2 linked regions of the Bacillus pumilus genome follow. The protein of the gene in region 1 interacts with the protein of each later gene in a pairwise test. Links are inferred from orthologs where the notes say so. Each region holds a gene or a part of one and is shown on either strand. Other genes may lie near its edges.

Region 1 (16,406 bases):
TCTTTCCAGTGCTCTTTTGCTTCCTCATGGCTGGACTGCTTTTTTTACCGATTGTATTAGGTCTTTTGATCACGGGTGTCACCCCATCTCTGTATTGGATCATCGTTGTTTGCATCACTTGCTGCATATTGGCGCTGTATACGCTCGCTTCTTGGATGCTGCTGCGGATCGGTGTGAGCCATTTCGTATCAAAAACAAAAGAGCATTTGCTGCTTCAAACGATCGGCTTTGGGGCGCTTCATGTACTAATATTTCTCCTTTTTCAAAAAGCGGTGGAGATGATCCATGTATGGCCGGCTGTCTATCTGTTGTTACTTGTCATCATCCTAAGCGCTGGATGGCTATGGGTGAAGGGTTTAGCAGCTTGCTATGTTCATCAGATGTTTTTGCAGCTGAAAACAGAGGTGAAGTCGTTTTCCTACCAGAAAATCAGAACGCACTCTTCCTTTCTGACACATCTGCGGCAGGAATTGGTCTATTTCAGCCGATCAGCTGTTTTTAAAGAGCAAGGCATTTTGTTTCTCTTTCTCATTTGTTTGACGGTGGGGCTGCCATTTGTTTTTACACCGGCAGAAACTGGCTGGCTGTATGCCTTTATTGTGCAGTTTGCGTTAAAGGAAATATTGATCATGCTTCCGCTGATGATTGGCAGGGAATATCATATCAATCAAAGGGCCATCTTTATGTTAAATACATCAAAGGGCGCTTATTTAATGTCGAGAATGTTATTTTATTACACCATTAATCTGCTGACATATTTTGTGTATATTGGGCTTGCCTATTTGGTGATCGGTATTGAAAGTGAAGGTCATGGATTGGCGAGTTTGTCCATTTTATTGATTACCGCCATGGCGGCCTGTACAGGGTTTGTCGTGAAAATCAGTGATTTTAATAAGCTGTTTGTGATCGTGTTGATGATTGCTGTATTCAGCTTTATCGATATGCTTTTATTAGAATGGCTTTCATCTGATGTGTCTCTTCTCGCCACCGCTTATCTGCTTGGTTCACTTGCCTTTTTCAGTTGTATATATGCTGCGATGTTAAAAAGGCCTGTATTGCGATGATGGGGCTTGTCATTAGTTTACTAGCGGTTGTACTAATTCACGAACTCGGTCATATGCTGATGATCATGGTGTGTAACAAACTCGAAAAAAGGCAGCTCTTTGATTTTGTGGTAACGATTGATTGGAAGCATGTGGCGATCGTCCATGAGACATTTGACCGGCCGAGCTTTAATCTGATGGTGGCACTTGCGGGTCCGCTGTTTCCGGTGCTCTGCTCGAGTGTGCTTTTTTTGATGTGGAAGCATCCGGTGAGTCATCAGCTGCTGTTTTTTTCTTTACTGAACACTGTGATGCTGCATCCAGCTTGCCCAGACGGGAAAAATATCACAGCCAGTTTAAAAGAGATGAAGGAGAGAAAAAGATGATCAAAGTATTTCATTCGTTTTCTAGCGGCTTAACACTTGCGATGCTGTATATATTTGCTGTGTTTATGACCCCTGTCTTTTTAATGCTGCTAGAAGTCAATCATGTTGAATCAAGTCCGACACTGTTTGGCATGCCATTTTATATCATGAAAATTGAAGAGTATCAATTCAGCTCAGAGGCGACGCTTTTTGGATGCGTTGTCTGCTTTTTAGCTGGCGCTGTGCTCTACTTTTTCATTCAATATGTGATTCAAGCTGTGAAAAAGCGAAGAGCATAAAAAAAGCAGGCTGAGCAAATAGTCAGTCTGCTTGAAAAGTGAGAGACAGCCGTACCATATCCATACATTGAATCCCGTTTTCATAAATCGGTTCATCATAATGCTTAAGGAAGAAATTGCGATCGATCGAAGTCAGGCGGAAGCCGCATTTTTGATAAAGTGCGAGCTGCTGAATACTCGAGTTGCCTGTGCCGATTTCAATCGTATGGAAACCAGCGGCTTTCGCTTCAGCGATCGCATGGCGGATCAGCTGCTTCCCAATTCCCCTTCCTTGCCATGACTCCTTCACAGCAACATTCATGATTTCGACTGTATGCTGAGATAGCGATGATAGAACATAAACACCAATCACATCCTCTTCATGAAAGGCGGCATAACAAGAGCCGGATTGCACATAAGCGAGAACCTTTTCCTTTGAAGGGTCAGCTAATAGTAAAAGATCCATAGGGAGAGATTGATCACGAGACAATGGCCGAATTTGTATCACATTTTTTCATCCTTTCTATTCTTTCATATACCCTTGTTTCACGCCCCAATCATATTGGTCCTGTACCCACCTGAGAGGGAGGGTGATGAGTGACATTCGGGTCTTTTTTGTCAGTTGGTTTTCTTGTAGCCTGTGCGGTCTGCTTATTCGCTTGAGCAGCAGTTTTTGCTGCTGCCAGCTCTTTTTGAAGCTGGTCGACTTTCACCTCAAGCGCTTTACGCTGTTTGACCTCTTTTTCATAGGCTTTCTTTTCTTTTTTGAGATTTTTTGTGACGGTGGCTATTTGCTTTTTTTGTTCATCGTTTTCATGTTTCATATCCGTTTGATCTGATTTTAACTGGGAAAGCTGCTGATCGTTCGTTCTGCTTTCTTGCTGATGTTTTTCTTTTGCTGCTTTGTTAGTCTGCTGCCAAACAATCCAGCCAGCTGCGCCTAACACCGCAACAGACAGAAGAATGATCGTAATGGTTTTTTCAAGTGTGAACCCCTTTCTTTAAACCTCTATTACCATCGGTTAAAGATAAACAGGTTTTAACATCAAAGGGAATATTCACATCAGATTGGCAGACACTATGAAAAAAGGAGGGTGTCTGTTGATTGCCTTTATGATTCATGTTGTAGTCTCATTATTTGCTGTATCAAACCCCATTGGAAACGTGCCTCTTTTCATCACCTTAACAGAAGGCTATACAGAGAAAGAACGCGCTCAGACAGCCAAAAAAGCCATCGTGGTCTCTTTCATTATTTTGATTGCCTTTCTATTGGCAGGCAGGCTCATATTCAAATTGTTTGGGATCGATATTCATGCACTCCGCATCGCCGGAGGTATTTTTATTTTTGGTATCGCTTACAATTTGCTGAATGCAAAAGAATCACACGTCCAAAATCCTCATTCGGAGGAAAAGGCAGAAAGCAAAGAGAAGGCAGATATCTCCGTTACGCCGCTGGCAATCCCGATCATCGCTGGGCCCGGTACAATCGCTACAGTAATGAGTTTAACCCCGGGAAGTCAAGGGATGCTCCACATGTTTTCGATTCTAATCGGCATTATCATTGTTCTTGCCATGACGTATTATGCCTTTCATTATTCCAGTTTCATTATGCGGAAAATGGGGAAAACAGAGATGAATGTTGTGACGCGTTTGATGGGATTAATTCTTGCTGTAGTGGCAGTTGAGATGATCGGCGCAGGCTTAAAAGGGATGTTTCCGATGTTTATGTCATAAGTGTATATAAAAAAGCTGTTTTTTTTCTACAATGATGTAAAATAAAACAGCTTTTTTTAAGGTTTCGGCACATGCTTAAATACTTCTTCACTTTCAAAGAATTCAATTAAGCGGCTAATCCAATCATAGTAATCAAGACTTTCCTTGATTTCTGAAAGAAGCAGATTGATTTTATCCTCTGTTTCTTCAGGTAAGTCGTCCTGTTCAAGCAGCTCTTGCAATTCCTTGCACGTTTTCTTATGTGCTTTACGGTTTTTGCTGACAACTCGGGACCAATTGGCTGCAAACAATGAAATAAACGTTTGGTATTGATCTTGCTCAACTTCATAAAGATCTTTACGTATTCCTTTTTCATAAACCTTTTCCGCAATATTCAAATCGAGCATTTCTCGAACGACTTGACTCATCCTCGTTTTGCTCATGCCGGTCGCCTCTGATAGCTCTTCCAGCGTCATTGGTTTACGGTTCATGTGAATGATACCAAGCACTCTACCCACTGTAGAAGAAAGACCAAAGGCATTCATGTTCTCCGCAGCTTTTTCAATATAATGATCCTGTGCTTTTTGAATGGCGCCTAACGCTTGCTTGTCCACTCCCCGCTTCATCCCTTCACGACTGACAATTTGTAACACAATATATCATATACCTGTTTGTTGATGAAAACAATAAATATTGAGTAATTGCTAGTAATTTGAAGGAAAAAGGAGAGATCTCTAGATATTACAGCGTTAACTGAAAATTTTATATAAATCTTATGCAATACAAACACATCATAAACTTTTTATTTTATAAAGTTTGCACTATAATGAATAAGGTGTAAATTTTCTGAATATAAAGATCCAACTAATTGGAGGTGTCTCATTTGCTGAAACTAGAGAATGTATCTAAGACGTATAAAGGCGGAAAAAAAGCTGTCAAAAATATTGATTTAGAAATAGCAAAAGGAGAATTTATTTGTTTTATTGGACCGAGTGGCTGTGGTAAGACAACAACCATGAAGATGATCAACCGACTCATTGAACCTTCCTCAGGAAACATTTTCATCGAGGGAGAAAATATTATGAAAAAAGATCCAGTTCAATTAAGAAGAGAAATCGGTTATGTGATTCAGCAAATTGGACTGTTCCCCCATATGACCATCGCGCAAAACATCTCACTTGTGCCGAAGCTCTTAAAATGGCCGGAAGAAAAACGGAAGGAACGAGCTCGCGAACTGCTGAAGCTCGTCGACATGGGCCCGGAATTTTTAGAGCGCTATCCTCATGAACTCAGTGGAGGACAGCAGCAGCGCATCGGAGTTCTTCGCGCACTGGCAGCAGAACCCCCTCTGATCCTCATGGATGAACCATTTGGTGCACTTGATCCAATTACACGAGATACATTGCAGGAAGAATTTAAGAAACTGCAAAAAACGTTAAATAAAACCATCGTATTCGTCACACATGACATGGATGAAGCCATTAAACTCGCTGACCGAATTGTGATTTTAAAAGATGGGGAGATTGTCCAAGTAGGCACACCTGAAGATATTTTGCGTAACCCAGCCAACGAGTTCGTAGAAGAATTCATCGGAAAAGAGCGCCTGCTTCAATCAAATCCGAATATGGAACGTGTAGAACAAATGATGAACACGTCACCAGTCACCATTACAGTCGAACAAACGTTGACTGATGCTATCTACATCATGAGAGAAAAGCGTGTCGATTCTTTGCTTGTAGTAGATGAACATCATGTGCTAAAAGGCTATATCGATATTGAAACAATCGATGCGAACCGCAGAAAAGCGGCTTTCGTTGGTGAGATCTTAAATACAGAGTTCTATACTGTACAAGAAGGCGCACTTCTAAGAGACACCGTTCGGAAAATCTTAATACGCGGTATTAAATATGTACCGGTTGTGGATGCCAAAGGGCATTTAAAAGGCATTGTAACACGGGCAAGTCTTGTAGATGTTGTGTACGACTCTATTTGGGGAGACGATACGCCGGCGTCTGCCATTGAAATGAACTAAGGGAGGTGGACACATGGATCAAATCATCGATTTTCTAGAGAAAAATGGTGGGGAACTCCTCACAAAAATGTGGGAGCATTTATATATTTCCTTAATTGCCGTCGTGCTAGGAATTATCGTTGCCGTTCCTTTAGGCGTCGTTCTCACACGAATGAAACGAGGCGCAGGTTTTGTCATCGGTGTCGTGAATATCTTTCAAACACTCCCTAGTTTAGCGATTCTTGCATTTTTTATTCCTATTTTGGGGGTGGGGAAAATACCTGCAATCGTTGCGCTCTTTTTCTATTCGGTATTGCCTATTTTGAGAAATACGTATGCCGGCGTCCAAGGTGTAAACAAAAACTTGCTTGAATCCGGTAAAGGGATCGGTATGACCACATGGGAGCAAATTCGTCTTGTTGAGCTCCCGCTTGCTGTACCGATCATTATGGCAGGCGTCCGAACGTCAACGATTTATTTAATCGGCTGGACAACACTTGCTGCTTTTATCGGTGGGGGAGGTCTTGGTGACTACATTTTAATTGGACTTCAGTTATATCAGCCGGAATACATTATTGCGGGTGCCATCCCAGTCACTATTTTAGCGGTCATCATTGACTTTACATTGATGAAGCTGGAGAAAAAAGTAACACCAGAAGGCTTAAAAGGATTGAAGGAAGTTTCATAAGGAGTTGGCTTATGTGAAGAATCGAAAAACAAGATGGATCAGTGCACTGCTTGCCGGATGCTTGCTATTGATAAGCGGCTGTTCACTTCCTGGACTAGCCGGCTCCTCAGGCAATACGCTGCGAATTGGAGCACAAAACTTTACCGAATCAGAAATTATGGCCTACATGGTTAGCGATATCATCGAACATTACACAGATAAAAAGACAACCATTGTGAAAAACCTAGGCTCTAATACCGTACAGCAGAAAGCAATGGAAAACGGAGATATCGACATTTCTGCCACAAGGTATACAGGGACAGATTTGACAAGTACGCTTGGAATGGATGCGGAAAAAGACCCGGAGCGTGCGATGGAGATCGTCCAAAAAGAATTTAAGAAACGCTATGATTACAAATGGTTTGATTCCTATGGCTTTGATAATACGTATGCCTTTGCCGTGACGCAAAAGATGGCGAAGGAAAACAAGTTAGAAACCGTCTCTGACTTGAAAAAGAATGCGAAAAATTACCGGTTCGGTGTCGATAATATTTGGCTCAAAAAGAAAGGCGACGGTTACGAAGGATTCGTGAAAACATACGGAATTGAATTTGGAAGCACGTATCCAATGCAGATTGGTTTAGTCTATGATGCATTAAAAAATGAAAAAATGGATATTGTGCTTGCCTATTCAACAGATGGACGAATTAAAGCCTATGACCTCAAAATTTTAAAAGATGATAAGCGGTTTTTCCCGCCATATGATGCATCGCCAGTTGTCCCGGAAAAAGTCCTAAAAGAGAACCCAGGGCTTGATAAGGTGATCAACAGGCTGATCGGAAAAATCGATACAGAGCAAATGCAAGAGCTTAACTATCAAGTCGACGGGGAGCTTCAAGAACCAGCCACCGTTGCGAAAAATTTCCTAAAAAAGCACAATTACTTTGAGTAAGATGGGGAGGTGTCACGGCTGATGGACACACTGCAGCAATTATGGACGTATTATCAGCAGAACGGTTCATATGTGTTAGAAGAATTTTATCGGCATTTTCTCATGTCAGCGTATGGGGTGCTGTTTGCGGCGATTGTCGGAATTCCAGTAGGCATCTTTGTGGCGCATTACCGTAAGCTGAGCAATTGGATCTTCGCCATTACCAATGTTATACAAACCATACCGGCGTTAGCGATGCTTTCCGTGCTGATGCTTGTATTAGGACTTGGCGCAAATACAGTCATCTTATCACTCTTTTTGTATTCGCTTCTGCCGATCATCCGCAACACGTATACAGGGATTGTCAGCATTGAACATGCTTATTTAGAATCGGGTAAAGCGATGGGCATGACGAAATGGCAAGTGCTGAGAATGGTTGAATTACCGCTTGCTTTATCGGTCATTATGGCTGGTTTAAGAACCGCCCTTGTCATCGCCATCGGCATTACAGCGATTGGGACATTTGTTGGTGCGGGAGGTCTAGGTGATATCATCATCAGAGGATCAAACGCCACAAACGGAACAGCCATCATTTTAGCAGGTGCTATTCCAACTGCGCTCATGGCCATTATCGCTGACCTAGTCATGGGCTGGCTCGAACGCTATTTAAGCCCAACGAACAAGAAAAAAGAAAGAAAAGCATTAGCTGCAAAAAACATCACATCTGCTTAAGCGGTTAAAAAGACAAAACCTCCCTTACATCTGTAAGGGAGGTTGTTTTATGATGATCAGGCGGGTTCACATGCAGGTATTTTATGATTCAAGCGTGATCCATTCAGAGGACCACTTCGAAATTTCCTCAAAAACGGGTGCAAGGGAACGCCCCATATCAGTTAAAGAATACTCAATGCGCACGGGTGTTTCAGCAAAAACCTCCCGTTTTACAATGCCTGCTGCTTCCAGCTCTTTTAATCTCTCAGATAATACTCTTCCGCTTAAATTTGTCAGAGCGGCCTCAATTTCACTAAAGCGCTGCGGACCTGAGAGAAGCTGAAAAACAATCAGTGCGACCCAGCGTTTACTCAATAACTCAACTGCTTTTTCAAACCGCGGGCACATGTCAGATTGATTCATCTTTCTTCACTCCAATCTGAACTCATTATACCGTAAATCTGTCATAAATCAGCTCGAAAAGCTTGTCAATGCTCAAAACATTCTATGATGACGAACGGCTGTTTAACATAAATAACAGATAGCGGTTAAGATCCTCTATTTCTTTTTTCGAAAGAGTTGACCAAATATCTCCATCAAATATTTCGAGATCACCAAGTTCATATTGCGCTGCAGCTTCCTTTATTTTGGATAATGCTATTTCCTCTTCCTTCAACTGATGGACAGAAGAGGCTTCCTCAATATAGCCCGCAGCCTGCATCATTTCCTCATAAGGGACCTTTAATGCACCGGCTAGTTTTTTAATCGTAGGAGGCTTTGGAATACCGCGTTTCCCGTTTTCAATACGAGAAATACCAGCAGCGCTGACCTCTGAATACATCGCTAATTGGTTCACTGACAGCTTCTTTTCCTCACGTAATGCTCTTAAATATGCACCAAAGTTCATCAAGGCAAAACCTCACATGGTTATAGATTAGATATGTCTATTTTACCTGATTTGTTGACTATTGGCAACAAGTATACCATGAAAATATTGACATTAGTTAATAGTGGATGTACATTAGGTTTATGCCCCGCTATTTGTTCGCCTTTTTTTGGTTGATGAGCGTGAGAAAGTATTCATTCAGCTGGCTGATGTCTTGTGCGGAGAGCCTTTCCCATTTGTCCCCATCAAAAATGGGAAGATGTTCTACATCCTTTTGAAGCGCCGTTTGATAGATTTTCAACATGGATTCATATTTTGGTTTCATTTCATGAACTTGCTCCTGTTCAATATGACCGGCAAGCAGCATTAAATCCTCATAAGGCACCTTCAAGGCATGTGCTAATTTTTTGATAGTCAAAGGTTTTGGCACACCGCGCTTTCCATTTTCAATACGAGAAATTCCAGCAGCGCTTACACCTGAATACATGGCGAGTTGATTGACAGACATTTTTCTATTTTCTCTTAAAATGCGTAATTGTTCACCAAAGTGATTCATGACATCGAACCTCACATTTCAGTATATGACTTATTTTAGTATGATCATTGACCAAAGGAAATAGCAGAGGGGTAAAAGTGTTGACTTAAGTTAATGGTCTGTTTCAAGTGAGCACCTGCACGTTGTACATATTGATTCCATAGGAGGTTGTAATGATGGTCGAAAAGATTCAGATCAGGCGGGCTTTTGTCATGCAGTATATGATCGAAAACGATATGTCTTTAAATCAGCTCGCTGATGAAATTGGCATTTCTCCTGCCACACTCAGCAGGGTATTAAATGGTCATCGGAAACCAGGCCAGCTTGTCATTGGCAAAATGATTCATTACTTTGATAAAAAATTTGAAGATCTATTTTACTATGAAGATATTGACAAAAGTCAATGAATGAAATTATCAAGGAGGCAATGTCGTTGAAAAGAACTGGGATGGTCAGACATATTGATTCACTAGGCAGAATTGTTCTGCCTTCAGAAATGCGCAAGGTACTCAATATTAAAGAAGAGCAGCTGTTAGAAATTTTCATTGAAGATCAAACCATTATGCTAAAAAAATATGATGCAGATAAGAGCTGCCTGTTAACTGGACAAGTGACGAAGTACAACAAAAGCTATGGAAATGGGAAAGTGATGCTGAGTCCTGAAGGAGCTGAACGTTTGTTAGTAGAATTAAAACAGCTATTGAAAGAAGAAGCAACCCGTTAAAAACGTGTTTTTAACCGAAAATTGCATATAAAAAATGCTGCATACTACTCTTTGGAATGAAATTGAATCAAAATAACGAATAAAGTCGACAATATAGAGGGAATCTTTATTTTGATGTTTCGTGACATGCACCTTGTTTTCATGTAAAATAAAGTTATGTGTACCAGTTTGTCTGGAGGTGTTTTCATGCACGCATTTGTTATCACATTACTCGTAATTGTCAGTATCGCACTTATCATCGTTGTATTGTTACAATCAAGTAAAAGTGCTGGACTGTCAGGCGCTATTTCAGGTGGAGCCGAGCAGCTTTTCGGTAAGCAAAAAGCGAGAGGCCTTGACTTGATACTTCACCGATTAACGGTTATTTTGTCAGTGCTTTTCTTCATCTTAACACTTGCATTGGCATATCTAGGCGTGTAAGGCGCGAGTAACAGAAGGTCTGATCTTTTTTCAGACCTTTTTTTATTATCAGCACTCTTTTGTGTTTGTTTCATACATACAAGTGGAAAATATAAACCATATCAGAAGGAAAGGAAGTCACATCATGAAAGTTGTTACACCGAAACCATTTACGTTTAAAGGTGGAGAAAAGGCGGTGCTTCTTCTTCACGGTTTTACTGGGAATACAGCCGATGTTCGAATGCTAGGCCGTTATTTGAACGAAAGAGGGTATACATGCCATGCACCTCAATATAAAGGCCACGGTGTGCCGCCAGAAGAGCTTGTCCAATCTGGCCCGGCTGACTGGTGGAAAGATGTAGAAGAGGGCTATCAATTCTTAAAAGATGAAGGCTATGAGGAAATTGCGGTTTGCGGACTATCCCTCGGAGGAGTTTTTTCATTGAAATTAGGTTACACTGTACCTGTAAAGGGAATTGTACCTATGTGTGCACCTATGTACATAAAAAGTGAAGAAGTCATGTACCAGGGTGTACTAGAATATGCCCGTAACTATAAGAAATTCGAGGGTAAGTCAGAGGAGCAGATTGAACAGGAAATGGAAGAGTTCAAGAAAACGCCAATGGGTACACTGAGGAGCCTGCAAGAACTGATTGCAGATGTCAGAAACAATGTCGACATGATTTATTCACCTACTTTTGTTGTTCAGGCACGTCATGATCATATGATTAATACAGACAGTGCGAATATCATTTATAACGAAGTAGAGACAGATCAAAAGCATTTGAAATGGTATGAAGAATCAGGCCATGTGATCACGCTTGATAAAGAGCGCGAGAAGGTTCATCAGGATGTATATGCATTCTTAGAATCACTTAATTGGTCAATTTAAATATATAGGGGGTTAGAGTGTGCAAAAAGAAGAATTTATGGATGAATTACTCGCTTTTATGAAAGATGAAGCTTATAAACCGTTAACCGTTCAAGAGCTGGAAGTGATGATGGAGATTACCAATCCTGATGATTATAAAGAGCTCGTCAAAGCACTTGTGATGCTGGAAGATCAAGGACTCATCGTTCGCACGCGCAGCGATCGCTACGGTGTACCAGAAAAAATGAACTTGGTAAAAGGAAAGCTGTCTGCTCATGCAAAAGGCTTTGCATTTGTGACACCAGAAGAGTTTGGACAGGATGATATTTTCATTCCGCCTAATGAGCTAGGCACAGCGATGAATGGTGATACGGTCATGGTTCGTGTCAGCCACAAATCAAACGGCACAAAAAAAGAAGGAACTGTCATCCGAATTCTGGAGCGTAATACTCAGACGGTTGTCGGTACCTACACAGAAACGAAAAGCTTTGGCTTTGTCATTCCTGATGATAAAAAAATCACAACCGATATCTTCATCCCGAAATCCGCTAAAAATGGAGCGGTCGAAGGGCATAAAGTGGTCGTGACGCTGACAAGCTACCCAGAAGGAAGAATGAGTGCAGAGGGCGAAGTGACTGAAATCCTCGGTCATAAAAATGACCCTGGCATTGATATTTTATCGATCATTCATAAACACGGCCTGCCAGGTGAGTTCCCAGAAGAAGCGCTTCAGCAGGCAGTAGACACACCTGAAACGATTGATCAAAAAGACCTGGAAGGCAGACGTGACTTGCGCAACGAAACGATTGTAACAATTGACGGAGCAGATGCGAAGGACTTAGATGATGCCGTTACGGTGCAAAAGCTGGATGATGGCAAATATAAGCTAGGGGTGCATATTGCAGATGTCTCTCATTATGTCACAGAGAACTCCCCGATTGATCAGGAAGCTTATGAGCGTGGAACGAGTGTGTATCTCGTAGACCGCGTCATTCCGATGATCCCGCACCGCCTGTCAAACGGTATTTGCTCATTGAATCCGAAGGTCGATCGTCTCACCCTGTCTTGTGAAATGGTCATCGATCGAAATGGGAAGGTCGTCAAACATGAGATTTTCCAAAGTGTGATCAAAACGACGGAAAGAATGACCTATTCTGATGTGAATAAGATTTTAGTCGACCAAGACGAAGAGCTTTTAGACAAATATGAGCCGCTTGTGCCAATGTTCCAAGAGATGGAGAAGCTTGCAGAGATTCTTCGCGACAAACGAATGGAGCGCGGGGCAGTAGACTTTGACTTCAAGGAAGCAAAAGTGCTTGTAGATGATGAAGGAGCGGCGAAAGACGTTGTCGTTCGTGAGCGATCTGTCGCAGAGAAATTAATTGAAGAATTCATGCTTGTTGCAAACGAAACGGTTGCAGAGCATTTTCACTGGTTGAATGTACCTTTCATATATCGAATTCACGAAGAACCAAATCCTGAGAAGCTTCAGCGCTTTTTAGAGTTCGTGACAACGTTTGGTTACATTGTGAAAGGAACGTCGACAAACATCCACCCGCGTGCACTTCAAAGTGTACTTGATGCTGTGAGGGATCAACCAGAAGAAGTTGTGATACAAACCGTGATGCTTCGTTCGATGAAACAGGCGAAGTATGATCCAGAAAGCATCGGCCATTTTGGGTTATCAACGGAATTCTATACGCACTTTACATCACCGATCCGCCGTTATCCGGATTTAATCGTGCATAGACTGATCAGAACCTATTTGATTCAGAAAAAGACAGACGAAGCAACCTTAGAAAAGTGGGGCCAGCTGCTGCCTGAAATTGCAGATCATGCGTCTACTATGGAGCGCCGTTCAGTCGATGCAGAGCGTGAAACAGATGACCTCAAGAAGGCAGAATTTATGCTTGATAAAATCGGTGAAGAGTTTGATGGCATGATTAGTTCCGTGACGAACTTTGGGCTATTTGTTGAACTGCCGAATACAATTGAAGGTCTTGTCCATGTCAGCTACATGACAGACGACTATTATCGTTTTGATGAACAGCATTTTGCCATGATCGGTGAGCGCACAGGAAATGTATATCGCATCGGTGACGAAATCACTGTCAAAGTGGTTAGTGTTAATAAAGATGAGCACTCCATTGATTTTGAAATCGTTGGCATGAAAGGCACCCGCCGTAAATCGCCAAAAGATTTTAAGTTCAAAAAACGGACAGATTCACCAGCGAAAAAAGGACGCGGAGGTCAAAATGCCTCTGGGGATAAACCAAAGGAAGATAAAGGCGGAAGTGACTGGTTCACAGGCAGTAAGAAGAAAAAAAAGAAAAAACGCGTATTTGATAACGCGCCAAAACAAAAGCGCAAAAAGAAAAAGTAACGTGCCAAAAAGCAAATAGGGCGTCACGCTCTATTTGCTTTTTGACCATATGGCGTGAGCATTGTCGAAAGCTGGATTGTTTGATAAAATAATCCGTACGATTTGGACCGTGTTTGTGTCAAAAGGAGGGTGTACGCCAATGCCAAAGGGAGAGGGAAAGGTTGTTTCCCAAAACAAAAAAGCAAATCATGACTATTTTATAGAAGAAACGTATGAAGCCGGCCTTGTGTTACAAGGAACTGAAATCAAATCGATTCGTGCAGGAAAAGTGAATTTAAAAGATTCCTTTGCCAAAATCGAGCGAGGAGAAGTGTTTCTTCACAACATGCACGTGAGCCCATACGAGCAGGGGAACCGTTATAACCATGATCCGCTGAGAACGAGAAAGCTGCTGCTTCATCGCAAGCAAATCAGTAAATTGATTGGTGCGACAAAGGAAGAGGGCTACTCACTCGTGCCTCTGAAACTCTATTTAAAAAATGGCTTTGCCAAAGTGCTGATCGGAATTGGTAAAGGGAAAAAGAAATATGATAAACGTGACGATCTGAAGAAAAAAGATGCAAAACGCGAAATCGAGCGTGCTTTCCGTGATCGCCAAAAGCAATTCTAGATTCATGCAGATGTCTTGCTGAGAGCGGAAGCATTATGCTACAATATGTTATGCAGTAAACAATCATTGCTTTTCTTACAGAAACCACCAGTTGTTTCAAGCGAAGAGATTGTTATAATAGTTATATACGGAAGCAGTTAAGCTGAACGTTTCCATCCCGTATATCCCTTTTACAAGGGGACGTTACGGATTCGACAGGGATGGTTCGAGCTTAGGCTGCGAGCCGAGAGGCGATCTCGTTAACACGCACTTAAATGTAACTGGCAAAACTAAAAGTTTTAACCAAAACTTAGCACTAGCTGCCTAATAAGTGCAGCGAGCTCTTCCTGACATCGCCTATGTGTCTGTGAGGAGCCCAATGAAGTAGGCTACGCTTACGTTTCCGTCTGAGGACGTAAGAAGAGATCCATCAGACTAGCTCTCCAAGCGCCCGTCAGCAGGCATGCGGATGAGTGAACACGAAATATGTTGACTACGCTCGTAGACGCTTAAGTAATCGATGTCTCTGGACGTGGGTTCGACTCCCACCGTCTCCATCAAAACTTTTAGAATGCAGTCGGGTATCAAGGGTTTGAAAGCCCTTGATACGGGTTTGGCATCATTTTAGAAGTTCCAAAACTCTATCATTATTTTTAAAAGACGCTATTTTTTGAGCGTCTTTTTTTATGCCCTTTAATAGATCCATCACTTGATTTGACAGACTTTGTGAAGCGTATGTCGGAGCAGAATCTAATGGTGCAGTTTATAGAGGAGCAAAAAATGATAAATATTTAATTACTTCGCTAAAAACATCCTTAATCATTGTGGTGTATTGAGATTCCTTAATTGTTCAGGGCTTTATGTTGGTCGCTCAATTAATGGTTTGCACAATGCAGCTCTCTTAAAGCCTCCTTAATAGATTAATTTGTCACTCAAACATTGAGCACTTTAATTATGTATAATATGATATCTTTATTGCCAAATAGAAATTTTATTTAACAAAATGTATGTTTATGGATCTTATTAGATTTAAGGTTTGGCCAAGAAACATCATTATTCTATAAGTTGAGGTGAAAGAGATGTCAGTCATTATATCAACAGACGATTTAGAGCATGTTTGTCCTAATTGTAATGGGACAAGTCATATTTCTATTAAGAACGAAGAAAAAATATGCCCAAAATGTGATGGGAAAGGTGTTATCCTAACTGCTTTAGGCCAAACATTACTTCATTTTATGAAGAAGCATATACGCAATTAATTCAAAGAGATTCTGTACAAAGACAAGAACAAAGTTGAACCAACTGTTTGTTTAATAATGGAATATTGTTCAAGTCTCTTTTTATAGTTTACCCTGCGGAAACAGGTAAATGGTATTTTTTGTTAATTATTCTGTTGAGATAAGCATTTTTCTGTTTACCTTTTTTTAGACAGAAAAACAAGATTATTAACTGCGTTTTTTGAAAATTTAAACAGGGTAAATACATAAAAAAGAAAATAATTTTTAGGAGGACGAAATGTTAGAAGTAAAAAACATACCGAAAATAGAAGAATGTTTCGAAAGTTCTATCAATCCTTATGTTAAAAAAGTACATGAAGACACAGTTAATTGGGCTAAAATTAATAATTTAATGAATGATTCAAACATAAAAAGATATGAAAGACAAAAAATTTCATACTTGGCAGGACGTTCTCAACCTTATGACTCTTACGACAGTGTAAGATTGTCTTCTGATTATCTTTTATTGTTTTGTATATTGGATGATTATAGCGACAATTTGAACAATCAAAAGTTATATGATATATATTCTAAAAAGATAATTGAAATTCTTAATGAAAGAGCATTTTATGATGATGATACTTTTTTATATGCGTGGCATGATTGGTGGAAACGTCTTAGTATAGGAATGCCTGATGAATGGAAAAAAAGAATTATTCAAAGTATTCAAAATTGTTTTAATTCTATTAAATGGGAAATTAAAAATGAAAAAGAAAAGTGCATACCAACTCTAGAAGAGTACGTCAATCATAGGATGCATAGTGGAAGTGTTTTTGTCTGTTTTGATCTAATAGAAAGAGGAGGTAGAAGTTTTATTCCTGCTTCTAGTCGTAGTATTTTACTGAGAGATTTAATTAACTCTATCAATAAAATAGTAAATTGGACAAATGATTTATTATCTTTTAAAAAAGAATTTGAGAATGATGAAATTCATAATTTGGTTATCATTCTGCAAAAACAAGAAAATTGTTCAATAGAGACAGCTTTAGATAGAGCAAAGGAAATGTTAAACATAGAAATTAA
Region 2 (16,608 bases), 130 kb from region 1 along the record:
AGAGTTTTAATCATAAATGCCGTACTCCCCTCTTGCTTCGTCACGCACAATCATTCCATCTTCGATTGCGATGACACGTTTCTTCATGCTGTTTACAATTTCTTTGTTGTGTGTCGCCATGACGACTGTTGTTCCGCGGTTATTAATCTCTTCGAGTGTCTTCATGATTTCCAAAGATGTGTCTGGATCAAGGTTTCCTGTCGGCTCATCTGCAATGACAACCTCAGGACTATTCACGATCGAGCGAGCGATAGATACACGCTGCTGTTCACCGCCAGACAGCTGGTCAGGAAATTGTCGTGCTTTGTGCTTGAGCTGTACCAAATCAAGTACATCCAGCACCTTTTTCTTAATGATATGAGGCTGTTCCCCAATGACTTCAAGAGCAAATGCCACATTCTCAAACACCGTGAGGGTTGGAAGTAGTTTGAAATCTTGGAATACTACGCCAATTTCTCTTCTTACGTAAGGAATTTCTTTTTCCTTAATTGAGGCTAAATCTCTGCTATTAATTAAGATTTTCCCTTTGGTTGGCTTCTCTTCACGATACATCATTTTGATGAAAGTGGATTTACCAGCACCACTGGGACCAACAACATACACAAACTCTCCTGGGTGGATAGAGACATTGATTCCATTGATCGCCTTTACACCGTTAGGATAGATCTTGTAGACTTCCTTCATTTCAATCATGTAATCACCTAATCTTTTCTTATTGCTGACTAACAGCTTATCATGATGTTTTGACACTTATCGTCAAAAAACGTTATGTATGGTCACGCACATACCCTTCGATACGTACAAGCAATTTATGTCCTTTTCATCCAAAAAGATGAAAAAAATGAATCGTCTAAATTTCAACAACTCCAATTATACGTCATGAATCGACGCAATGGTATTACATTTATATTTCAAAACTTATAGTTAAAAGGTAAAAGGAACAATTAAAACCGATAAACATGTCTTTCTACCCTTATTTTTTTAATAAAATTTAATATAATACGTTTTCATATTATTCAAAAATCTTTTTCTACATATAAAAACAAAAAAACCTTGTCGATTAGACAAAGGTTTTATTTTTTCTCTGCAAGCCATTTTGCCACTTCTTTTGCTTGCTTCTCATCTACCATTCCGCTTGGCATAGAGCCTTTACCATTCTGTGCAATATCTGCGATTTGGCTTTCATTATATTTCTTCCCTACTTCTTTCAGGCTTGGTCCGCCTCCACCAGATAGGTCTTTCCCATGACAGCCAATACAGTTTTGCTGATAAATTTCCTCACCACTGCTCACAGTTGAAGCACTTTTGCTGCCTTCTTTGTCACTGCTGCCTGAATTTCCTCCACAAGCCGCAAGAACAAGAAGCATCACTGCAAACAGCATCATTAATCCGCTTTTTTTCATCAATTTCCCTCCCTTACAATCATTTGGTCAACGCTATTATATCCTTGTTTACGCCCTTTTAAAACCCTCACCAAGCACCTCTTTTGCATCCATTACGATGACAAATGCTGATGCATCGATTGCTTTCACCACTTGTTTCAACTTTGTGAATTGTGACTGCCCAACGACACACATCAGAATTGGACGGTCATGGTCGGTATATCCACCGACTGCTGAGATCTTTGTGACACCACGGTCAATTTGATCAAATACTGCCTGCCTGACCTCATCCTCATGCCCTGTAATGATCATCGCCATTTTCGAATGACTGAAGCCGGCCTGTACAACATCAATCGTTTTACTTGAAATAAACACACCAATGACAGCGTACAGTCCCTCTTCAATCCCAAAAACAGTCATCGCAGCCAGGACAATTAGGCCATCCATCATCGCTAAACAGGTGCCAAGCGTGAGGCCTGTATATTTATTGATGATTTTGGCAGCGAGCGCCGTTCCACCTGTTGATCCATTTCCAAGGAACACGAGCCCTATTCCGATCCCAATCACCACTCCGCCAAAAATGGCTGCTAAGAGCGCTTCATGTGTCACAGGTGCAATATGTCTTGTGACAAACACCATCGAAGGTAAAAAAATAGAGCCAACGAGCGTTTTCAAGCCAAATGTCCCGCCTAATAAATAAAAACCAGCGATAAACAGCGGAATATTGAGTCCCCATTGCACATACGCCGCCTCAAAGCCGAATGACTGCATAATCGTACTAATACCGCTCACTCCACCTGCAGCAATCTGATTCGGTAATAATAACGTATTAAATCCAATCGCCACAATGGCTGATCCGATTAAAATGAACAAGTAATTTTTCGCTTCAATCCATAATTGTGAATGTCCCTGCTTCATGTCTTTCTTCCTCCGTTACTTCTGAATGCACACCTATTTTAAGCCCTCCTAAAACGAATGTAAATAACAGCCAAATGCAGTGCTAATGGATTAATACTTTATCACACAAACGGATCAGCGTACTTGCCGTTTGGCATAGGAGCAAATGATGGTATATTTAATATGTACATGAGAAAGAAGGGACATGCGATGAAGAAAATACTGAAGATAACAGGCATGACATTACTTGCACTGATCATCTTGGCTTTTGGTGCTTTCTATACATGGAGCCGCTTTACATACGGACCATCCGCCGCATTAAAAAAGCAAGTGAACATCGAGCAAGTGGAACATAAAAACGATGTGTATACATTTGCATCAGCAAAAAGCGATACTGGTATTATTCTCTATCCCGGGGCAAAGGTAGAACCACTTTCGTACGCCAATATCGGGAATGAACTGATGAAAAAAGGTTATTCTGTCTTTATCCCTGACATGCCATTTTCGTTTGCTATTTTTAATACAAACAAAGCACACGATATTATGAAAGTTCATCAAACGATCAAACACTGGTATATTGGCGGTCATTCACTAGGCGGAACAGCTGCCGCTATGTTTGCAGAAAAAAACCAGCGCAAGCTCGACGGTCTCTTTTTCCTTGCGTCTTATCCAGCATCAGATAACTTGAAATCATCGTCCTTGAACGTACTCTCTATATCAGGTGAAAAGGATGGGCTTGCGACACAAGAGAAAATCAAGAAATCGAAAACAAATCTGCCGTCTCAAACCGTTTACCATGAAATAAAAGGCGGGAACCATGCTCAGTTTGGCATGTACGGCAAACAAAAAGGTGATCAGCCTGCGGACATTCCAGCCCTCACGCAGCAAAAGGATATCATTCAGACCATGCTTGAATGGCTAAAACCAGCAAAAAAGCTCCCGTAATAGGAGCTTTTCATTTTTACTTTTTCGTCGCTTCTAAAAACTCTTCAGCGTCTGCTACAGCTAAACCAATGGCTTCCTCCCAAAAGTCTTTTTGGGTAAGATCGACGCCTAAGTGCTTATAGGCCAAATCTTCTACTGTCATTGAAGCTGTATCCTTTAGTAATGCAATGTACTTCTCTTCAAACGAAGTACCAGCCTGCAAGGCTTTTGAATAAATCCCTAGCGAGAACATGTAGCCAAATGTGTATGGGAAATTATAAAACGGTACACCTGTGATATGGAAATGCAGCTTAGACGCCCAGAAATGTGGATGGTATTCATCTAAAGAGTCACCGAAGGCTTCCTTCTGCGCTTCTACCATCAGCTCATTCAACCGATCCGCCGGCACTTCTCCTTGTTTACGCTCTTCATAAAAACGCTGTTCAAATAAGAAACGAGATTGAATATTCATGAAAAATGCTACACTCCGCTGCAGCTTATCCTCTAACAAGCTGAGACGCTCCTCTTCATTTGCCGCTTCTTTTAATGAAGCATCAGCCACAATCATTTCTGCGAATGTCGACGCCGTTTCAGCTACATTCATCGCATATTTGCGATTAAGAATGCGAACATCCTGCATCACTTCCTGATGGAACGAATGACCAAGCTCATGCGCGAGTGTCGCCACATTGGATGGACTTCCTGAGAAGGTCATAAAAATGCGTGACTCCCCGCTGTCAGGGAAATTTGTACAAAATCCGCCTACTCGTTTGTTTGGACGATCTTCAGCTTCTACCCAGCGTTCATTAAAGGCTTTTTCTGTAAAGGCAGCAAGCTCTTCTCCAAATCCAGCGAAATGTTTCACAATAAAAGCAGCTGCTTCTTGATACGGATAGATCTTGGTCTCACTGCCAATAGGAGCCCCAACATCAAACCAGCTTAGCTTATCCACTCCAAGCATGTCAGCTTTTCGATGTAAGTAGTCAATGAATGGCTGCTTATGTTCATCAATCACAGACCACATTGCATCAAGGGTTTCTTGTTTCATGCGGCAAATATCAAGCGGCTCTTTTAAAATATGATCCCAGCCTCTTGCTTCATATACTTGTAAACGAAAACCTGCCAGATGGTTTAGGGTGCTTGCAAATAGATGTTCATCCTGCGTCCATGCGTGCTCTAAGTTATGATATACGGCCTTTCTGACTTCACGATCTGAATCATCCATCGCATTTTCCGCTTGGCCGACAGAGATCATCTGCGTTACACCATCTTGTTCAAATGGAATCATAATCTTATTCACCAAGCTAGAATAAAGCTCATCCCACGCATGGTAGCCATCTACAGCTAATTTTTGTATCAATGTTTCTTGTTCAACAGGCAATTGATCCTTCACGCGCTCTCTTCGTTCATTTAATATGTAGCGCACATCTGAAAAGGCTTCTGAATTCATGAGATCTTCCCATTTGCTAGGAGAGATGGCAGCAAGCGCTTGATCAAACAGCGCAAGAATGGTACCTAAATCAGCTTCCAGCTTGGCAATCGTACCTCGAAGACTGCCAGCCTTCATATCCTTTGTATTTTGAGATTGAAGACAGGAAACAAATGAACCTGCTTGAGACAGTTTTTTATATGTCGTTTCATACGTGTCAAAGACAGACGTTAACCTGCTTTCAATGTGTGTATCTTCTTTTGAAAAGGCATCGACCTTTTGTCGTAATTCATTTAATAGCTGCTGAATGTGTTGCAGGTATGTTTTAAATTCTGGTGAAGAACTGCCTCCTTTAAAAAAGGCATCTAAATCCCACGTCTCTTGTAATGGTGTTAATCCCAAAATATTTCCCCCTTTATTTGCTAATTTCATCATACAAAGGATATAGAGTCAGTATGGCGTATGTATTCCTTTATATTCATTATATTTTCTCACAATTAAAAAAACCCAGCAAGAAGCCGAGTTTTTATGATAATTTCGAACGTAAGTAAGCATCGATAAATGAATCTAAATCTCCATCCATGACCGCTTGAACATTTCCCATCTCCGTATTGGTTCGATGGTCTTTCACAAGAGAATACGGATGGAATACATAAGAGCGAATTTGGCTTCCCCAGCCAATTTCTTTCTGCTCTCCTCTAATTTCATCCAATTCAGCCTGCTGTTCTTCGATCCGTCTTTGATAAAGTTTCGATTTCAGCATTTTCATCGCACGTTCTCTGTTTTTGATTTGTGACCTTTCTGTTTGGCATGTGACCACAACATTGGTTGGTATGTGTGTGATACGAACGGCAGAGTCAGTCGTATTGACGTGCTGTCCACCTGCGCCGCTTGCACGATACGTATCTACCTTGATATCTTCTGTCCGAATATCAATATCAATTTCTTCATTGAACTCTGGCATGACATCACAGGAAACGAAGGACGTATGCCTGCGGCCAGATGAATCAAAAGGAGAAATACGAACCAAACGATGGACACCTTTTTCTGCTTTTAAGTACCCGTATGCGTTATGCCCTTTGATGAGCAATGTCACAGATTTAATTCCTGCTTCATCACCAGGAAGATAATCAAGCGTTTCAACCTTAAAGCCTCTGCGCTCTGCCCAGCGAGTATACATTCTCAGAAGCATAGAACCCCAGTCCTGTGATTCAGTACCGCCTGCACCAGGGTGAAGCTCAAGAATGGCATTGTTTTTATCATATGGTTCACTTAAGAGAAGCTGCAGCTCAAACTCGTTAAACTGCTTGGTTAAGTTCTTCAGCTCTTTTTCAAGCTCTGCATGAAGCTCCTCGTCATAATCTTCCTTTAATAGGTCATGTGTCATTTGCAGCTCTTCATGAGATTCACTGAGCTCATGGTATGCATTCACATTATCCTTTAGTGCATTGGCTTCATTGATGACGCCTTGTGCCTTTTGCTGATCATTCCAAAAATCAGCTTCTGACATTGTCGCTTCGAGTTCTGCAATTTTGGCTTCTTTTGTTTCGAGGTCAAAGAGACCCCCTAAAATCAGCTAGCCTGCTAGCCATATTTTCAAGCTCTTGTCTAATTTCTACTAATTCCATATCCTTCACCTCATAGATGTATGGGGGCTGACATGAATAGAAAGAGGTTTTCACCTCTTTCCATTACTTATTCTGTCTTCCCATGACAATTTTTATATTTCTTGCCGCTACCGCAGTGACATGGTGAGTTTCGTCCAATGTCTACGACTTTACGTACCGGCTTCTTTTTCACTGTCTTCTCCTCATCACCCTCTTGAGGCTGATGAGCTGTTGTTTGACCTTGAACGACTTCTTCACGTTCTAGGTTGTTTTGGATTTCTGATTTTAAGACATATTTGGCTACATCATCTTCGATTGAAGCAACCATATGCTCAAACATCGCAAATCCTTCCATTTGATACTCACGAAGCGGATTCGTTTGTGCATACGCGCGTAAATGAATCCCTTGGCGCAGCTGATCCATTGCATCGATATGATCCATCCACTTTGAATCCACCGCACGAAGAACGATGACTTTTTCAAATTCTCGCATTTGTTCATCGCCATATGTTTCTTCTTTTGCATCGTATTTTTCTTTAATACGATCCATGATGAAGGAGGTGATTTCATCTGCTTCTTTGCCATAAATATCTTTGACCGAAATAGCTCCTTCATCTAAATAGTTCGTGTTGATTAATTCAACAAGCCCATCTAGTTTCCATTCTTCAGGAAGCTCTTCTTTCGGCGTATAAGAACCAACAGCCCGCTCAATTGAAGATTGAATCATATTGATGACAATCGATTTTAAGTTATCAGAATCGATGACTTCAAAGCGTTGTTTGTAAATCACTTCACGCTGCTGACGAAGTACATCGTCATATTGCAGAAGCTGTTTACGGGAATCAAAGTTGTTCCCCTCGACGCGTTTTTGAGATGATTCAACGGCTTTAGACACCATTTTACTTTGGATAGGTGTAGAGTCATCCATGCCAAAGCGGTCAAGCATCGCCATCGTGCGCTCTGCACCAAATCGGCGCATCAATTCATCTTCCATGGAGAGATAGAATTGAGTAATCCCTGGGTCTCCTTGACGACCAGAACGTCCGCGAAGCTGGTTATCAATACGTCGTGATTCATGACGCTCTGTCCCAATTACAGCTAGACCGCCAAGCTCTTTGACGCCTTCGCCAAGCTTGATGTCCGTACCACGACCTGCCATGTTTGTCGCAATGGTGACGGCTCCTTTTTGACCAGCCTCTTCAATAATTTGTGCCTCACGCTCATGGTTTTTCGCATTTAACACTTGATGAGGAATCCCTTTATTTTTAAGCAGCTTAGAAATAAGCTCAGATGTCTCAACCGCTACTGTTCCGACAAGAACTGGCTGCCCTGTCATATAGCGCTGCGCAACATCCTCAGCCACTGCTTTAAATTTACCTTCCATTGTGCGGTAAATTAAATCAGGTCTGTCATCACGAACCACTGGTTGATTGGTCGGAATTGTCACAACCTGCATGTTGTAAATGTTACGGAATTCTTCTTCTTCCGTTTTCGCTGTACCAGTCATACCAGATAGCTTTTCATACATACGGAAGTAGTTCTGGAACGTAATCGTTGCAAGGGTCATACTTTCGTTCTGCACTTCGAGACCTTCTTTTGCCTCAATAGCTTGATGCAGACCTTCACTATAACGGCGTCCTTTCATTAAACGTCCTGTGAAAGAGTCAACAATAACGACTTGGCCTTCTTCAACGACATAATCCACATCTTTTTGCATCGCAACATGTGCCTTCAGCGCCTGAGCGATGTGATGGTTCAGCGCAACATGCTTAACATCAAATAAGTTCTCGATGCCGAATGCTTTTTCCGCCTTCGTCATTCCGCTTTCTGTCAGCTGTACACTTTTTGTTTTAATATCATATGTGAAATCATCTTCTATTTTTAATGTACGAACAAATGCATTGGCTTGTACGTAAAGCTTTGTAGATTTCGCAGCTTGTCCAGAAATGATAAGAGGTGTTCTCGCTTCATCAATTAAGATGGAGTCAACCTCATCGATCACGGCATAATGAAGCGGTCTTTGAACCATTTGCTCTTTGTAAAGCACCATGTTATCTCGTAAATAGTCAAAGCCCAGTTCATTGTTTGTTGAATACGTGATATCAGCGGCATACGCTTCTCTTTTTTCATCTTTGTCTAAGCTGTTTAAGTTTAAGCCAACCGTTAAGCCAAGAAATTCAAAAATCTTGCCCATTTCCTCTGCATCACGGCTTGCCAAATATTCGTTGACTGTCACAATGTGGACGCCTTTTCCAGAAAGAGCATTTAAATAAACAGGCATTGTTGATGTCAACGTTTTACCTTCACCTGTTTTCATCTCAGAGATGTTGCCTTCATGAAGCGCGATCCCCCCCATGAGCTGCACCTTAAACGGGTACATTCCTGTCACGCGGCGTGATGCCTCGCGAACCGTTGCAAATGCTTCAACCAACAGGTTATCCACGGATTGTCCTTTTTCAAGTTTTTCTTTAAATTCAATCGTTTTATTTCGTAAAGCCTCGTCAGATAATTTCTCGAAATCTTGTGCGAGAGCTTCGATTTCATTTGCTTTTTTTTCATATTTGCTGATCGTACGTTTCGTAGGATCAAACACTTTGTTTAAGATTCCAAGCATATAATAACGCTCCTCTATTTCATGCAATTTTTCGGCATGTCCAAAAGATTGACAGGTCCATATTTACCTGCATTTATCATACCATACCTTCCTTCATTTCCAAAGAATTTGCAATGATTTCGCACAAAAAACCCGCCCCTTATGAAGGGAACGGGTTTACTTTTTTTAGGTTGTTTTTAGATGAAATTAAGCGTTTGGCTCAATGAGTCCATATTTTCCATCATTTCGGCGATAGACCACATTGGTCAAATTTGTCTCAGCATTTGTGAAGACGAAGAAACTATGACCTAACATGTTCATTTGAAGAATGGCCTCTTCGCTATCCATCGGTTTTAAATTGAATCGTTTTTGTCTGACGATTTCTGTTTCATCAATTTCTTCGTCATCTTGAACAGCTACATCAGGCGTCCCATTTCCTCCAGCAAATAAGTGTTTTTTGGCACCTTGCTCGCGGAATTTACGGTTTACTTTTGTTTTGTGCTTTCGAATTTGACGTTCTAATTTACTGGCTGCTAGGTCTACTGCATTGTACATATCTTCATTATGCACCTCAGCTCGAAGTGCTAGATCAGTCATTGGAATGGTAACCTCAACTTTAGATTCTTGATCATTGTAAAACTTCAAGTTCACGTTGACTGAAGCATCTACGTCTGTTTCAAAATAACGCTCCAGCTTTCCAATTTTTTTCTCGACATGATCTCTTAGTGCAGGTGTTACGTCGATGTTTTCTCCTCTGACATTGTAATTCATGTAAAGAACGCCTCCTTTAAAATTAAGGATATGTAAACCTATTTCTACTTTTCCCTCCTTTTCTCCTGCTCAAACGTAAAAAAAATGTGAATATTCATTGAAATTTGTCAAAATTTTGCGGTGCTTCAACTGTTGCTTGATAGGTGATGAATATATATTCGGCTCATTCTTGAAAAAGACCAGCTCACGTTTAAATCGTGAAAGATGAAATGGATGTTTTCAGCGAATGAGATAAGGTTTTTAAATCTTCCGCCGCTGCTTTCATCTCTTCATTTGCCGCCAATGATTCTTCAACAGCCGCAGACATGTACTCCGTCTCTTCTGAATTGCGTTTGGCTCCTTCTTCAATGACCCCAACCGTCTGAGATATTTCCTCTGTACTAGCTGAAATTTGCTCTGCAGTGGCTGAAAGTTCCTCTGCTTTCATTGAAATATCACGAATAGATTCCAGAATTTCATGAAAGCTCTGTTCAGACAATTGCGATACTTTCACACCTTCTGCTACATCCTGCTCAACCTTTGTCATCGAATGTGATGATTTTTTAGTATCTTTGTTCACGTTCGCGAGTAATTGACTAATTTGATCTGTCAGCTGACTAGATTCTTCCGCCAGTTTCCTCACTTCATCTGCTACAACCGCAAAGCCTCTTCCATGTTCTCCAGCTCTTGCCGCTTCAATAGCAGCATTTAAAGCAAGCAAGTTCGTTTGGTCAGCAATGGCATGGATATGACCTAACAAATCTTCAATGCCAGTAAACTGGCCTTGTACATGAGCCATTGTGGAATGGTGTTCATTCACAGACGCTTTTATAGAGTTCATTTGTTTTACGAATTGCTGAATAAGCGCTGCACCCTCTTCAGCCTTTTCAGTCACTGAAATTGAGTGACCCGAAACATCGGATGTGTGTTCAGCTGCATTTTGCATACCAGTCGAGACTTCTTGAATCGCAGAAGCTACTTTTCCGACCGCGTCTGATTGTTCACGTGAAGCTTCACCGACCTGTTCAATCGAACTAGACGTCTGCTCACTTGCCGATATTGTTTGATGAATGGTTTCCTCAAACTGAGCAGCAGAATCAGCTAATTGTCTTGATCCATTTTGCACCTGTAAAATGAGCTGACGTAAATGAGTCGTCATTTGATTAAAAGCGGTACCAAGTTGGCCAATCTCATTTTTAGAGGTCACTTCAATCTCTTCAAGTGTAAGATCACCATCTGCCATCCTTCTCGCGGCATTTGTGACAGAAACAATCGGCTTTGTCATACGATAAACGAATCTTGTCCCAATCACCAAAAAGCCAACAATAATGACCGCACTAACTAGAATGAGTGTGAACACTAATTGGTTACTGTCTTGATTGAGCTGATTGATTTTCTGGTCACGTTGCTTCAACTGGGTTTGAGCAAATTCTTTTGTAAAGGTATGTATTTCTTGTTCGATAGGCTGTAATTCTTGACTGAGGCGGGTGTTGAATTCTTTTTGATTTTGCATATTCAATGAATTAAATAGTCGGTTCGTTGAGGTGTAGTAGAGATAATTTTTTTCTGAGATTTGATCTAATAGATTTTTTGCTTGTTTGACAGCGCTCATTTTTGAAGCTTCCGTTGTTTTCTTATTAATCTCTTCATATGTTTGCTCAATTTTCTGTAAATTTTCAGCATCTTGCACGACAACATAGGTTTTGATTTGCGCTTCCTGCTTTTGCAAAAGCACCTCTAATTCCAGTGAGGTCTGATAAAGCTTCACTTCTTTGCTGAGAAGCGTCTTGTAGGATTGATCTGTTTTGTAATAGATAAAGCTTGAGACCCCTAAAATACTGACAAACAATACACATATGACAATAAGCCCAAACAAAAATTGATTTTTTAGTCTCATAATTTCCTCCGAATGGTCTGAATTGAACAAAAATTAATGAATGACATACGGCCTCATACAGGCATGTATTTCATCCATCCACTTTCTATATTCAGGTATAAAATATGATGTAAGGAATGATTGGAAGTGTATTGAAGGGAATGTATAGAAAGCTAGTATATCAAAACTTAAAAAAATTTGATCAAACGAACGAATCGTTTTGGCAAAGTGCTCATTTTCTATAATTGAAAGCAGAAGGGGATGCGTTGTCTCTAAATGAAAGAAGGCATGGATCAGATCATTAAAGATCCGATCCCCTTCAGTTTTAGCAAAATCCTTCTCAATTTCATCTAAATATTTTAGACTCTCTTCTATCGTATATAGAAGTTCATAATATGTGGTTAATAAAATATAGTCATCTGAACGATACGCCACAGGTCTCACCTAATTATTTCCGTTTATCGTAATATACGCCGTCACTCGTCATAGGCTGGTATGGATTTTGATAATTCAGCTGTTTTGTTTTCTTTCTTTGAATGGCTTGAATATCTGCTCTTATCCCATTTTGGATCACAGTTAATTGCTTCGCCATCTGTTGATCTGTTTGGATGATTTCTTTGATTTTCTCTTTTTCTTGATCCGTCAGCTCATGCTGAATATCTCTCATTAATTCGTCTCTCTCAATCAAAAAGGCATCAAAGTCTTCAACCAAGGTGTCACTTTGCGGATTTGCCGCTATTTCGGCTGCCATTTTTAATGTTTGGTCATGCAGCTGGTCCACAATACTCATAGAGATCCCCCGATAGAGTGATGGCGCCCTTTTCGATCGGTTTGAATAACTTCCTTCCATGCATCACGAAAATCAGTTACGTATTGCTCTACTTCATTCAACATCTCTTCGTCATTTTGAAGATTGGCTTCAATCAGTCTGCGATAAATGTAATCATACATACTTGCCATACTCTTTGATACGTCATAAGAACGATTTAAGGTGACATTTAATTCTTGAATGATGTTTTGAGCCTTTTTCAGGTTCACATTTCTCGTTTCTGCATCCTCTTTTTGAATGGCATACTTCGCTAGTCTAATGAACTTTAAGCAGCCTTCATAAAGCATAAGCGTCAACTCAGCAGGTGTTGCAGTCTCAATAGAATTTTTCTGATAGGCGGCATAAGGGTTCTTTATTGCCATATGTTATAAACCTCCAATTATTGTCCAAGCAGTTGAGAAAGATAGCCAGATTGGTTGTTTAGCTTTTGAATCGCGCTATCCATGGCGCTAAACTTTTTGTAGTAGCGGGTTTCAACCATTTTTAAACGATCTTGGAATGTATCCATTCGTTTTGTTAAAGAATCAAGGTCCTTACCAAGTCCGTATTCCTTTAATTGCATTGTTGTGCTGCCAGCTTTAGTTTGAATGCTCTTCGTGAAGGCTGATAAGGAATTTTTGATACGATGAATGATTCCTTGTTCTTGATATTGCTGCTGCGCTTTATCTTTATCTTTTGAATCCACATTTAGCGAACCTGACATAAATATTTGACTGATCTTCTGCGGATCTTCTTCAATGGCTTTTCTTAGTTTCGGTTCATCAATGACAAGCTTTCCGCCATCTTTATATTTATCTGAAGTGGTAATTCCGATTTGTGTCATGTGAATTCTATTCCCATCACTTGTCGTAATATCAGCATAAAAATCACTTCTTATTTTAGAGGCACCACCTCGTAAAATGGAATCACTTCTCAGCAAGCCAGACTTCGCTGTCGTTTCCCATAGCTCCACTTCTTTGTCAGACATTGCTTTTTTCTCTTCAGCTGTTAAAGGATGATAGTCCCTATTTCTTTTTTCATTGACTTTGCCATTGACCTGCTCAACAAGTTCATTGTATTTATCAACAAATTGTTTAATTTTATCAAAGATTGTATCGACATCTGTTGAAACGTTTAAGCTGACAGGCTTATCGGTTGTCCCTTTAAGCTCGTACGTAATACCAGCTTGCTCAAATGTATTGTTGTTATTTTCCATTTTCAGACCATTAATCTCGTATTGTGCTTTTTGCCCTTGAGTGGTCGCAACTAATTTGTTATCTCCATCCACTTGGAAGCCTAATTGAGTGAAGAATGAAGCTGAATTACCATCAGCTGCTTTAATACTGACACCTTCTCCCGTTGTCCGTGAAGTGAGAGCGACCGTATCGACATAGTTTGATCCGTCAAAGATCTGTCCTTTGTAAGCCGTCACACCTAATTGCGAGTTGTTCAGCTTTTTCACGATGTCATCAATTGTATCGGTATCAGAAGTATTGATCGTCACCGTTTTCGGTTTTGTCGAATCTGGTGTCGTCACTTCGAATGTAAACGTGCCATTTGTTGGTGTAAATCCAGATGTACCAGATGATTTGAAGACGGAAGCTGTCGCTAATTGGGTGACATTGATTGAGCCAGAAGTAGCATTAGTTGAGCCAGTTGCTGTGACAGCAGATTCATTTGAGCTTGTCACCTTTTTTGCGCCATATGTACTTGGACGCGTTAAGTTTAAACTGTTGATCAAATCATCTAATTCTTTGACTTTCGAGTTCACCTCGCGATAGCTGTCTCTTTGCCATTCAAGTGTTTGTTTCTGGCGTGTCATTTTATCAAGTGGTGCTTGCTCAGTTTTCATTAGCTTTGATACGATTTCATCAATATCAAACACATTTGAAAATCCAGTAATTCGATTGACCATTTTTTATGTTCTCCCTTCACTTACATTCTTTTATCTACAAATAAACCGACAATTTCTGTCATTGCCGCATAGAAATCAAGCCATTCCTTGGAAGGAATTTCTCTAATGACTTCTTCTGTTTGGTTATCTACGACTTTGACATAATATTCATTGAGTTTTTCATGTAATTCAAATTGCAGATGAAATTGAGTGGGTTCAATCAGCTTGTTTGCTCCTTGAAGCGTTTTTTCAATTTCTTCTTTTGAAACGACCTTGCCATTTGCTTGTAAATTAGAGTTTACATTGTCATTCTGGTTATTAGAAACACGGGTTTGAAATGCATCGATAATTGGCTCTAGCGATGTCACCTTACCAACAGACATAGTTATTCAGCTCCTGTGCTTTAATCTACCTTTTATATCGGCTTTGAATTTTCAAATTAAATATAGATGGACCGATTTGTTAAAGTTTCATATAGATGGTGAACATCCACACAGAAACGTGGAGAAGGATAGCTGAATCAGATAAAAAAATCCTCACTTTTTTTGTGAGGATAATTGAGAGAGGAGATCTACAGATAAACTCGCAGCACGACTGTTCTCTTCTTGAATAGACAGGTACACTTCTTTTCTATGAATATCAATGTGCTTAGGAGCCTCAATCCCGATTTTCACTTGATCGCCTTCGATTGAAATAATCTTGACTTCAATATCATCGCCAATTTGAATCGACTGGTTTAATTTACGCGAGAGAACTAACATGAGGATGCCACCTCTAACAAATGTTTTGTATGATAGGCTGAATCATGCAAAATCACCTGCTTGGCTTTCATGTTTTTCCGGTTCACAATAATAGGCGCTCTTAAATTGGCTGTCGTTTTTTCAATAGAAGATTCCATTGTTAAGATCACCATGACTTCCACATCATTGGCATCTTCTACTTCTAGAATATCTACGACCGTTTCGTCTAGATCGAATTCATATTGATTGAAGAATAAAAACGGACTGCTGACAATAAAGCCTAACTCTGCGTTTTTCAATGATTGAAGAACTAAAAATGGAGACTCTTCTGATAAAGGTAAAATGACAAACTGTTGTTGATCTAGAAATCCTGGTATTCCATTAGAGAAGTTGATGATTTGCTCCTCTTTGATTGTCATTTCACCATGGTATTTTGTTTGAATGATCATAATTCACGACCTTTTTCATTTTTCTTAACTATACCTTATCACCATTTTGGCCCGTTTCGTCAACTTCTATTTTTAAATCTGGGTATTGTAACATATCAATATTGACCTTACCTGGCTGGTAGTTAACGATTGGTTTATGAGGCGTTGCCTCTATAATAGCTTTTTGAGGCTCCACATCAATTTGAAGCTCAGATGGCTGATAGTGAATTTTGACACTAAAGAATGAAGGGATCACACCAATGGTGAATTGTTTGGCTGGAGGGGTGCCATTGATTTTGGCAAACTCGGCAATTGCATTCCCACCATTCTCGATCTTGATGAGTTCACTGCCTTCTTCCGCTCTTCGGCCCATTCCCTCTCCAACAGCACGTTTCCCCTCAGCTGCCCATTCCTCAGATCGTCTAAAAATCGACTTGATATCCATATCGGCAAATGCTTCGGTTTGATCTATTGTTAATTTTGACGGTGTCCTTGTCATATTCATGACGGCTCTGGGCTGCTGAATCTCAAGGTCTGCTCTTGGCTGCTCTACTTCTTGCCGAGAAGGAGTTGTCGACATTTGCAGCTTTGCATAGGTTTGTTGCATTAACAATCTAGGGATTTGCATATAGGTACACCTCCATGATGCAAAAAAGCACCCAACGGATGCTTTTTATTATCTTAAGAAATCGACAAGGGATGGCTGAATAACTTTAGCCGTCGTTGCTAAAGCAGCTCTATTCACAACCTCTTGTTGAAGAAGATCAATAATTGCTTTTTCACTTTCTACATCTTCATTATCTGATTTGGCATTTTTCAGTACTTCGAATTGTGAAGTCAAGCGACTGCCTACTAAGTCAACACGATTTGAACGGGCTCCTAGGTCCGAGCGCTCAGCACTCATCACTTCTTTAAACTGATCGATACTTCCTAACGCATCATCAGAATTTGCGAACGTTCCATTTTTCAATGAGTTTTCTAAATCCGTCAGCATTTCAATGACATTTTGACCGCTGGCAGACTGTCCACCAAACGCTGAAATTGGATTTGAGTTCACATTTAAAGTGATACCATCAGAAATGTTCGACTTAACAGAATTTGCATCTGTATAGTTTTCAAAGTTAAACGTAAACGTACCATCTGCGTTCTCAACAACTGGTTTGACATTTGTATTTGTTCCATTAAATACGAACTTACCTAACATCTGAGTGTTCATCGCGTCAATGATTTGTTTCTTCATCTGGCCAATTTCTACTCCGACAGCTGCTAAATCTTCTGGC

The links.
Region 2: the proteins of secG (region 1) and secA interact in binary tests that used the Escherichia coli proteins (3 or more experiments, as listed by UniProt). The link is inferred for Bacillus pumilus from one-to-one orthologs.

The regions. Positions count from the first base shown.
Region 1 is NZ_CP046128.1:2,935,706-2,952,111, reverse strand. Bases 8,772-11,667 are described here. They hold secG (preprotein translocase subunit SecG), read left to right. Parts: upstream 8,772-10,050; coding sequence 10,051-10,284; downstream 10,285-11,667. Other genes in these bases: rnr (ribonuclease R), read left to right, coding at 11,175-11,667; GKC25_RS15065 (alpha/beta hydrolase), read left to right, coding at 10,409-11,155; GKC25_RS15075 (AbrB/MazE/SpoVT family DNA-binding domain-containing protein), read left to right, coding at 9,574-9,864; GKC25_RS15080 (helix-turn-helix domain-containing protein), read left to right, coding at 9,314-9,547; GKC25_RS15085 (helix-turn-helix domain-containing protein), read right to left, coding at 8,772-9,161. Outside these bases: GKC25_RS15150 (hypothetical protein), read left to right, coding at 1-1,064; GKC25_RS15145 (hypothetical protein), read left to right, coding at 1,061-1,429; GKC25_RS15140 (hypothetical protein), read left to right, coding at 1,426-1,707; GKC25_RS15135 (GNAT family N-acetyltransferase), read right to left, coding at 1,730-2,194; GKC25_RS15130 (hypothetical protein), read right to left, coding at 2,244-2,633; GKC25_RS15125 (MarC family protein), read left to right, coding at 2,788-3,420; GKC25_RS15120 (GbsR/MarR family transcriptional regulator), read right to left, coding at 3,477-4,013; GKC25_RS15115 (betaine/proline/choline family ABC transporter ATP-binding protein), read left to right, coding at 4,283-5,431; GKC25_RS15110 (ABC transporter permease), read left to right, coding at 5,445-6,098; GKC25_RS15105 (osmoprotectant ABC transporter substrate-binding protein), read left to right, coding at 6,112-7,029; GKC25_RS15100 (ABC transporter permease), read left to right, coding at 7,051-7,740; GKC25_RS15095 (winged helix-turn-helix transcriptional regulator), read right to left, coding at 7,822-8,142; GKC25_RS15090 (helix-turn-helix domain-containing protein), read right to left, coding at 8,225-8,626; more of GKC25_RS15085, read right to left, coding at 8,757-8,771; more of rnr, read left to right, coding at 11,668-13,517; SsrA-binding protein SmpB, read left to right, coding at 13,657-14,127; and 2 more genes. UniProt on the Escherichia coli protein: Subunit of the protein translocation channel SecYEG. Overexpression of some hybrid proteins has been thought to jam the protein secretion apparatus resulting in cell death; while this may be true it also results in FtsH-mediated degradation of SecY.
Region 2 is NZ_CP046128.1:3,065,519-3,082,126, forward strand. Bases 6,091-9,188 are described here. They hold secA (preprotein translocase subunit SecA), read right to left. Parts: upstream 8,854-9,188; coding sequence 6,328-8,853; downstream 6,091-6,327. Other genes in these bases: hpf (ribosome hibernation-promoting factor, HPF/YfiA family), read right to left, coding at 9,040-9,188. Outside these bases: permease-like cell division protein FtsX, read right to left, coding at 1-14; cell division ATP-binding protein FtsE, read right to left, coding at 7-693; cccB (cytochrome c551), read right to left, coding at 1,074-1,403; GKC25_RS15700 (YitT family protein), read right to left, coding at 1,452-2,300; GKC25_RS15705 (alpha/beta family hydrolase), read left to right, coding at 2,490-3,224; GKC25_RS15710 (M3 family oligoendopeptidase), read right to left, coding at 3,241-5,034; more of hpf, read right to left, coding at 9,189-9,603; GKC25_RS15730 (methyl-accepting chemotaxis protein), read right to left, coding at 9,794-11,479; GKC25_RS15735 (hypothetical protein), read right to left, coding at 11,513-11,893; flagella biosynthesis regulatory protein FliT, read right to left, coding at 11,907-12,248; flagellar export chaperone FliS, read right to left, coding at 12,245-12,649; GKC25_RS15750 (flagellar hook-associated protein 2), read right to left, coding at 12,667-14,181; flagellar protein FlaG, read right to left, coding at 14,202-14,543; carbon storage regulator CsrA, read right to left, coding at 14,697-14,921; flagellar assembly protein FliW, read right to left, coding at 14,915-15,349; GKC25_RS15770 (DUF6470 family protein), read right to left, coding at 15,378-15,956; flagellar hook-associated protein FlgL, read right to left, coding at 16,005-16,608. UniProt on the Escherichia coli protein: Required for protein export, interacts with the SecYEG preprotein conducting channel.